Regions from separate parts of the Marinoscillum sp. 108 genome, predicted to be linked through region 3. Evidence: riboswitches for the same ligand, from Rfam matches in the RefSeq annotation. Region 3 holds a riboswitch; each other region holds the start of a gene.
What was found. A riboswitch is a leader RNA that binds a small molecule or an ion and turns the genes downstream of it on or off. The one in region 3 is predicted to bind S-adenosylmethionine.

Region 1 (2,268 bases), on a different contig from region 3:
GACCCAAAAAAGGTTGACCACCACGAAGGGATAGGCGCCGTTCATGTAGGCATTGTAAAGCAGGAGTGCCGAGCCGCCCAGGTTGAGGAGTAAATAAGGGAAGGAGCCAGCGGCGATTTTCTGAAAGATGTTCAGTACAAAACCTACCAGGAGTGAGCCGGCACCCAGCCAGCCAATAGCTTCTATGATTGTCATGATTGTGCGATTTTTAGATCGGCAAATGTAGGGATTTTCAGATCATGAGTTTTTCACAAAAATCTTTCCGCGACTGGGGTAGTACTTCTCAAAAAGGTAATAGTTGATTCCGTCTTTCAACCCAATATCGGGCACCAGCATGGACCTGGCTCTGGCAGCCTTCATGGCGTGCACATAGATTTCCGAAGCAGGGATGATTACATCGGCCCGGTCGGGGTTCAGTTGCAGCCGATTCAGGCGCTCATCCAGAGTGAGGTTACCGAGGTAGTCCTGTACTTTCATGATGCTTTCCAGCGAGATTTTCCTTTTTTTGGAAACAGGCGAGAGCTCATATATTTTGTTGATGTTTCCTCCTGTACCTATGGCTGTGACTTTCTCCTTATGGTCTTTGAGTTCATCTTTTACCCAGCGCTCTATCTCCTTCCAGGCCCTGGGTGAGTCGTGATGCTCCAGCCGCCTCACTGATCCAATTTTGAAGGATTTGGAAGCCACTTTCTTCTGTTTATAATAGAAATTGAGCTCGGTGCTACCGCCACCCACATCCACATGCAGGTAGGTTTTGTCATCCAGATCCAGACTAATCACTTCATTGATCATTTCGGCTTCTTTCACACCACTGATGATGTTGATTTTTAAGCCCACCTCATTCAGCACCCTTTCGGTAAGTGCTTTTCCGTTGGCAGACTCGCGTATGGCAGAGGTGGCACAGCCAAAATAGTGATCCACTCCATAGAGGTCTATCAGGTTTTTGTAGGCGGTCATCAGTTTCACGAACTTCTCCTGATTCACCGGACTGATCATTTTGTTGGTAAACACGTCATGACCAAGTCTGAGTGGAAACCTCACATACTGGAGTTTTTTGAAGGTAATGAGCTGTTCGTATTCGATTACTTTGGTGACCTGTAAGCGGATGGCATTGGAGCCTATGTCTATTGCAGCAAATTTCATTGGGGAGTAAAAATACTCCTTTGGGTGGATGAGAACCTAATTGCAAATGTTTTTATTGTGTTAATCTCCCCCTATATTTGCCACCACATTTATCGAGAAAGGCAGAGGGATTGGGCCCTATGAAGCCTTGGCAACCTTTTCTGGTCATCTGATCAGGATTTCGGTGCCAACTCCCATCCAGGCATTGTCTGGAAGAGATAAAGTAATCCACTCCGGTACCTTTCTCCTGAATAAATGGTTTTAATCTTTGGATATGAACAAGCTAGAAGAAATAGCTCAGGAGAGAATATTGATTTTGGATGGTGCCATGGGCACCATGATCCAGCGGTATAAGCTGGAAGAGGAGGATTTTAGAAATGAGTCGCTCCAGAATCATCCCTCATCCCTGAAGGGCAACAATGACCTGCTTTCCATCACCCGACCGGATGTGATCAAGGAAATACACGCAGCCTACTTTGCAGCAGGTGCAGACATTGCCGAGACCAACACATTCAGCAGCACTACCATTGCCCAGGCAGATTATCAGCTGGAGCACCTGGCTTACCAACTCAACTATGAGAGTGCGAAGATTGCGCGGGAGGTAGCGGATGAATTCACCGCTAAGGAGCCTCACAAGCCCAGATTTGTGGCAGGGTCTATCGGGCCAACGAACAGAACCGCCTCACTCTCACCGGATGTCAACGACCCGGGTTTCCGTGCAGTGACCTTTGAAGGGTTGAAAGAAGCCTACATAGAGCAGGTCAAAGGACTTCTGGACGGTGGTGCGGATGCGCTGTTGGTAGAAACTGTTTTTGACACGCTGAATGCCAAAGCCGCACTCATGGCCATAGATGAGGTAGTCAGAGAAAGGGGTGTGCGGGTGCCGATCATGGTGTCGGGTACGATCACTGATGCTTCGGGGAGGACCCTTTCTGGTCAGACCACAGAGGCCTTTTTGATTTCGGTTTCTCATATGCCTTTGCTCAGTATTGGTTTGAACTGTGCGCTGGGTGCCAAGCAACTGCGCCCTTATCTGCAGACCCTTGCTGAGAAATCTGATTTTCTGGTAAGCGCTCACCCGAATGCCGGACTGCCCAATGAGTTTGGGGAATATGATGAGAGCGCCGAGGAAATGGCTGCCCAGGT
Region 2 (2,268 bases), on a different contig from region 3:
TTCTCGTACATCCCCAATACAGCGGAAACCTCCTTTTTGGGCCTCCTGAGAGGTATTGATAATTACCTCATTGCCCAGCGAAAGGATATTATACTCGATCAGAAGCCCAGTGCGGATTCACTGGAAGAGTTACTTTCTTTTCGCCCAAGGGTGGAGAAGTTAGTGTTGAAGGATGCCAAACTTCGAACTTTCATTACCGATGATGCGCACAGAGACGATCTGGTGGCGCACGTATATGACACCACCTATGAGGTGATCAATAAGCGAAAAGATACACTCGTGGTAATCGATGATTCTATCGTGAGGGGTACCACTTTGGAGAAAAGTATTCTGACACTGCTGGATAGGCTGGAGCCTAAAAAAGTGGTGATTGTATCATCTGCTCCTCAGATACGATTCCCGGACTGCTATGGGATAGATATGAGTAAGATGAAGGATTTTGTGGCCTTCAGGGCGGTGCTTGCCTTGCTTCAGAAGCATGATAAGGAGTATCTGTTGGACGAGGTATATGAAAAATGTCTGGCCAGCACGGGAGATAAAAATCAGCGCAACTTTGTGAAGGAACTGTATGCTCCTTTCACTTACGATGAAGTTTCAGCCATGATTACGAATATTGTTCGGCCTAAAGGCATGAAAGCTGAACTGGAAGTAGTCTATCAAACAGTAGAAAACCTACACAAGGCATGCCCTAACCATATTGGCGATTGGTACTTTACGGGTGATTACCCTACCCCTGGGGGAAACCGGGTGGTAAATAAGGCCTTTATGAATTTCATGAAAGGCTCTGAGGTGCGCGCTTATTAACGAAGGAAGTGAAATGCTGGAAATGCCAGTGGTTCATTTGCGAAAATTGGAAATATGAGCGTAAAATTTTGAAAAATTGAATTTTTCAATACAAGTTATCGTTATTTTGATTCGGAAGTTTTGAAGTCTCAGTTTTGTGACTCACCTTTGCCTCATCAATTAGCGTATAATTGATTTATAAAGAAGCGTGGAGAGACGGGCTCTGTGAAGCGCTAGCAACCTGAAAGCAATGTTTAAGGTGCTAATTCCTGTTTCTGGCGGTTGCCGGAATAAATATGAATTAATTGACCATGAATTTACAAACAACCTTCTTTTTTAAGTCAATTGACCTCTCGAGACATTCGATGAGTTGTTGTTGCTGTTGTTGTAAGTGATCCCTATCCCTTACTGAAATACAGCACCTTTTTATCCAACAACTTTTATCATAATGCCTTTTAAGTTCAATTGTAACCCTTTATTCTTTCTAATGTCATGTTGTTGCTGCGCATGCGTGTGTTGCATATGCTGCATTTGTACATGACATCCCGGGAAGCACCAGAAATAAATAAAATATTTTCATTGTGTAACTAAAGCCCCGGGAGACTTCATTCAGGGGCTTTTTTTATAGAAAAAACAAAAAAATGATCACAAAAGACATCAGCAAAGAGGCCAAAGCCGACATCAAAGAGCTCAAGGATAAAATCCAGGATTTTAATCTTGGCAGAATACCTGAGGAGCGTTTCAAGTCTTTTCGTCTGGCCAGAGGAGTTTATGGGCAGCGTCAGCAAGGCGTGCAGATGTTTCGTTTGAAGCTGCCGTTTGGGAAAATCACCCCGGATCAGCTGGAGACGGTGGCCAATCTTTCAGAAAAATATACGAATGGTAACCTTCACCTCACTACCAGACAAAATATCCAACTTCATTTTGTGAGGCTGCAGGATACACCGGAAATGTGGGAGGCTCTGGAGTCCGTAGGGGTGACCACCAAGGAGGCTTGTGGTAATACCGTTCGCAACGTGACGGCTTCTCCATATGCGGGTATTGATCCCGAGGAGCCGTTTGATGTATCTCCCTACGCTCAGGGGGTATTTGAGTACTTCCTCAGAAACCCCATTTGTCAGGAAATGGGGAGAAAGGTGAAAATTGCTTTTTCATCCTCTAAGTCGGATGCGGCATTCACTTATATCCATGATTTTGGGTTTATTCCTAAGATCAAGAATGGCGCCTACGGATTTGAAGTGATTGTAGGTGGTGGGCTTGGTGCTCAGTCATTTATGGGGCAGTTGGCTTATGATTTCCTACCTCAGGATGAACTGATTCCTTTTATAGAAGCAGGCCTTCGGGTGTTTGATCGGTACGGAGAGCGGGAGCGAAGACACAAAGCGAGACTGAAGTATCTGATAGAGCCTAACAAGGGGATCGGTCTTGAAGGGTTCATGAAACTGATAGAAGAAGAGCGCAAATCTCTGAAGCATCAGACCTACA
Region 3 (2,268 bases):
TTCCAGTGCATTATCCACGGTACGCTGCACGCGCAGCGATAACGTTTCCAGTCCCTGCAAAAGCAAGAAGCTATTGAATGGGCTGAGTGCCGGTCCAAAATCTCTTAGACCTTCCACCCGGGCTCGGATAGCAAAGGCAATATTGGGCAGACCTAGCGGATTTCCTTCTCCAAACACATCCCAGAAGACCAATCCGTGATAGCCCTCAGAAGGCTCGGTAAACTGCGGGAATTTTCCATTGCCCCAGTTGAAGTTTCCGCCATCTATGATCACACCACCTATGCTTGTGCCATGGCCACCTATCCATTTGGTAGCCGAGGCAGTGACCACTGAAGCCCCATGCTCCAAAGGTCGAAAGAGGTAGCCACCAGCTCCAAAAGTATTGTCCACTATGAGTGGAATATTGTTTGCTTTGGCTACTGCCGCGATCGCCTCAAAATCAGGCACGTTGAAACCCGGATTGCCGATGGTTTCCAGATAAATGGCTTTGGTTTTCTCATCGATCAATTTCTCAAACTCTTCGGCCTGGTCGCTTTCAGCAAACTTCACTTTAATGCCGAGGCGCTTGAAGGCTACTTTAAACTGATTGTAAGTGCCGCCATAGAGAAATGAGCTGGACACAAAGTTGTCACCAGACTCCAGAATATTGCTGAGTGCGATAAACTGAGCAGCTTGCCCGGAGCCTACCGCCAATGCGGCCACTCCCCCTTCCAGTGCAGCGATACGCTTCTCGAATACATCATTGGTGGGATTCATGATCCGACTATAGATGTTTCCAAATTCCTTCAGGGCGAAAAGGTTAGCGCCGTGCTCGGAGTTTTTGAATCCGAATGAAGTAGTTTGATAAATAGGCACAGCCCGTGATCCTGTAGTGGGGTCTATTTCCTGGCCTGCGTGTAGTTGTAAGGTTTCAAATTTTAATGCTGACATGAGTGTATATTTTTTAAGATTCTAGAATAGTATATGGGGTATGCTTTTATGACCAAAGACAATACATGAATCGGCCTGCGGATTTTCCAATAACTAAAAGGAACAATACCTGCGGAATTAGCAGTAGTAACACATACAACAGAACCCTCTGTCGATCGGAGAATGTGAAATAGATAACCTTGCTTCAATGCTTGGCAAAAAAGCAGTTGCTTTCGCAAAAGTGTTTTTGTTGAATTTCATAACTATCAATTTATATATCAGGAATTAGCACCTTCCCGTTTAGGGTGGGGGTTGCTAGCGCTTCTTAGAGCCTGTCTCTCAGCGCTTCTTTATAAATCGATGCTTTATCGATTTGAGAGCACAAACGTAACACGGAAAAATTAGTTTGCAAAAAAAAAGAAGGGCAATAAAAAAATAAAGCCGGTCAGAAAATTCTGACCGGCTTATCTATATCTAATCGAACTAAAGTTATTAGCCCAATGCTTTTTTCATGACTTCCCCGATATCTGCAGGGGAGTTGACCACATGGATGCCATTGGCGGCCATGATCTTCATTTTGGCGGCAGCAGTGTCATCTGCGCCACCGATAATGGCTCCGGCATGGCCCATTCTTCTTCCGGGAGGTGCTGTTTGGCCGGCAATAAATCCTACTACAGGCTTTTTGTTGCCATTTTCTTTGATCCATTTGGCTGCCTCAGCTTCGTAGTTTCCACCGATTTCACCGATCATCACGATCCCTTCAGTCTCCGGATCCTCCATGAGCAACTGTACAGCATCTTTGGTAGAAGTACCGATGATAGGATCTCCTCCAATACCGATGGCGGTAGTAATACCCAATCCTGCTTTTACTACCTGATCGGCTGCTTCGTAGGTCAATGTTCCTGATTTAGAAACGATCCCAATATTTCCTTTCTTAAATACAAAACCTGGCATAATGCCCACTTTGGCTTCACCCGGAGTGATCACCCCAGGGCAGTTTGGCCCTACCAGTTTGGCTCCTCTGGCAATGGCGTAAGGTTTGGCTTTCATCATGTCCTTCACAGGAATACCCTCTGTGATGGTGATGATAACCTTGATGCCTGCATCAGCAGCTTCCATGATGGCATCAGCAGCGAATGCTGGTGGCACGAAGATGATAGATACGTCAGCACCTGTTGCATCTACGGCATCCTTCACAGTATTAAACACAGGTTTGTCCAGGTGGCTTTGTCCACCTTTGCCTGGAGTTACGCCTCCTACTACATTCGTGCCGTACTCAATCATTTGAGTGGCGTGGAAGGTTCCTTCAGTGCCGGTAAAGCCCTGTACGATTATTTTAGAATTTTTATTAACTAGAAC

Region 1: another riboswitch for S-adenosylmethionine. It lies ahead of GV030_RS00205 (homocysteine S-methyltransferase family protein); the one in region 3 lies ahead of GV030_RS15690 (O-acetylhomoserine aminocarboxypropyltransferase/cysteine synthase family protein).
Region 2: another riboswitch for S-adenosylmethionine. It lies ahead of GV030_RS09925 (HEPN domain-containing protein); the one in region 3 lies ahead of GV030_RS15690 (O-acetylhomoserine aminocarboxypropyltransferase/cysteine synthase family protein).

Annotation. Positions count from the first base shown of each region.
Region 1 is NZ_LR734808.1:69,906-72,173, forward strand. Features, by position in the region: gene GV030_RS00195 (hypothetical protein) at 1-195, opposite strand, end outside; gene GV030_RS00200 (Ppx/GppA phosphatase family protein) at 238-1,143, opposite strand; SAM riboswitch class I at 1,230-1,347, shown strand; gene GV030_RS00205 (homocysteine S-methyltransferase family protein) at 1,397-2,268, shown strand, end outside.
Region 2 is NZ_LR734808.1:2,476,469-2,478,736, reverse strand. Features, by position in the region: gene GV030_RS09930 (amidophosphoribosyltransferase) at 1-804, shown strand, start outside; SAM riboswitch class I at 977-1,086, shown strand; gene GV030_RS09925 (HEPN domain-containing protein) at 1,425-2,268, shown strand, end outside.
Region 3 is NZ_LR734811.1:93,263-95,530, reverse strand. Features, by position in the region: gene GV030_RS15690 (O-acetylhomoserine aminocarboxypropyltransferase/cysteine synthase family protein) at 1-930, opposite strand, end outside; SAM riboswitch class I at 1,178-1,268, opposite strand; gene sucD (succinate--CoA ligase subunit alpha) at 1,402-2,268, opposite strand, start outside.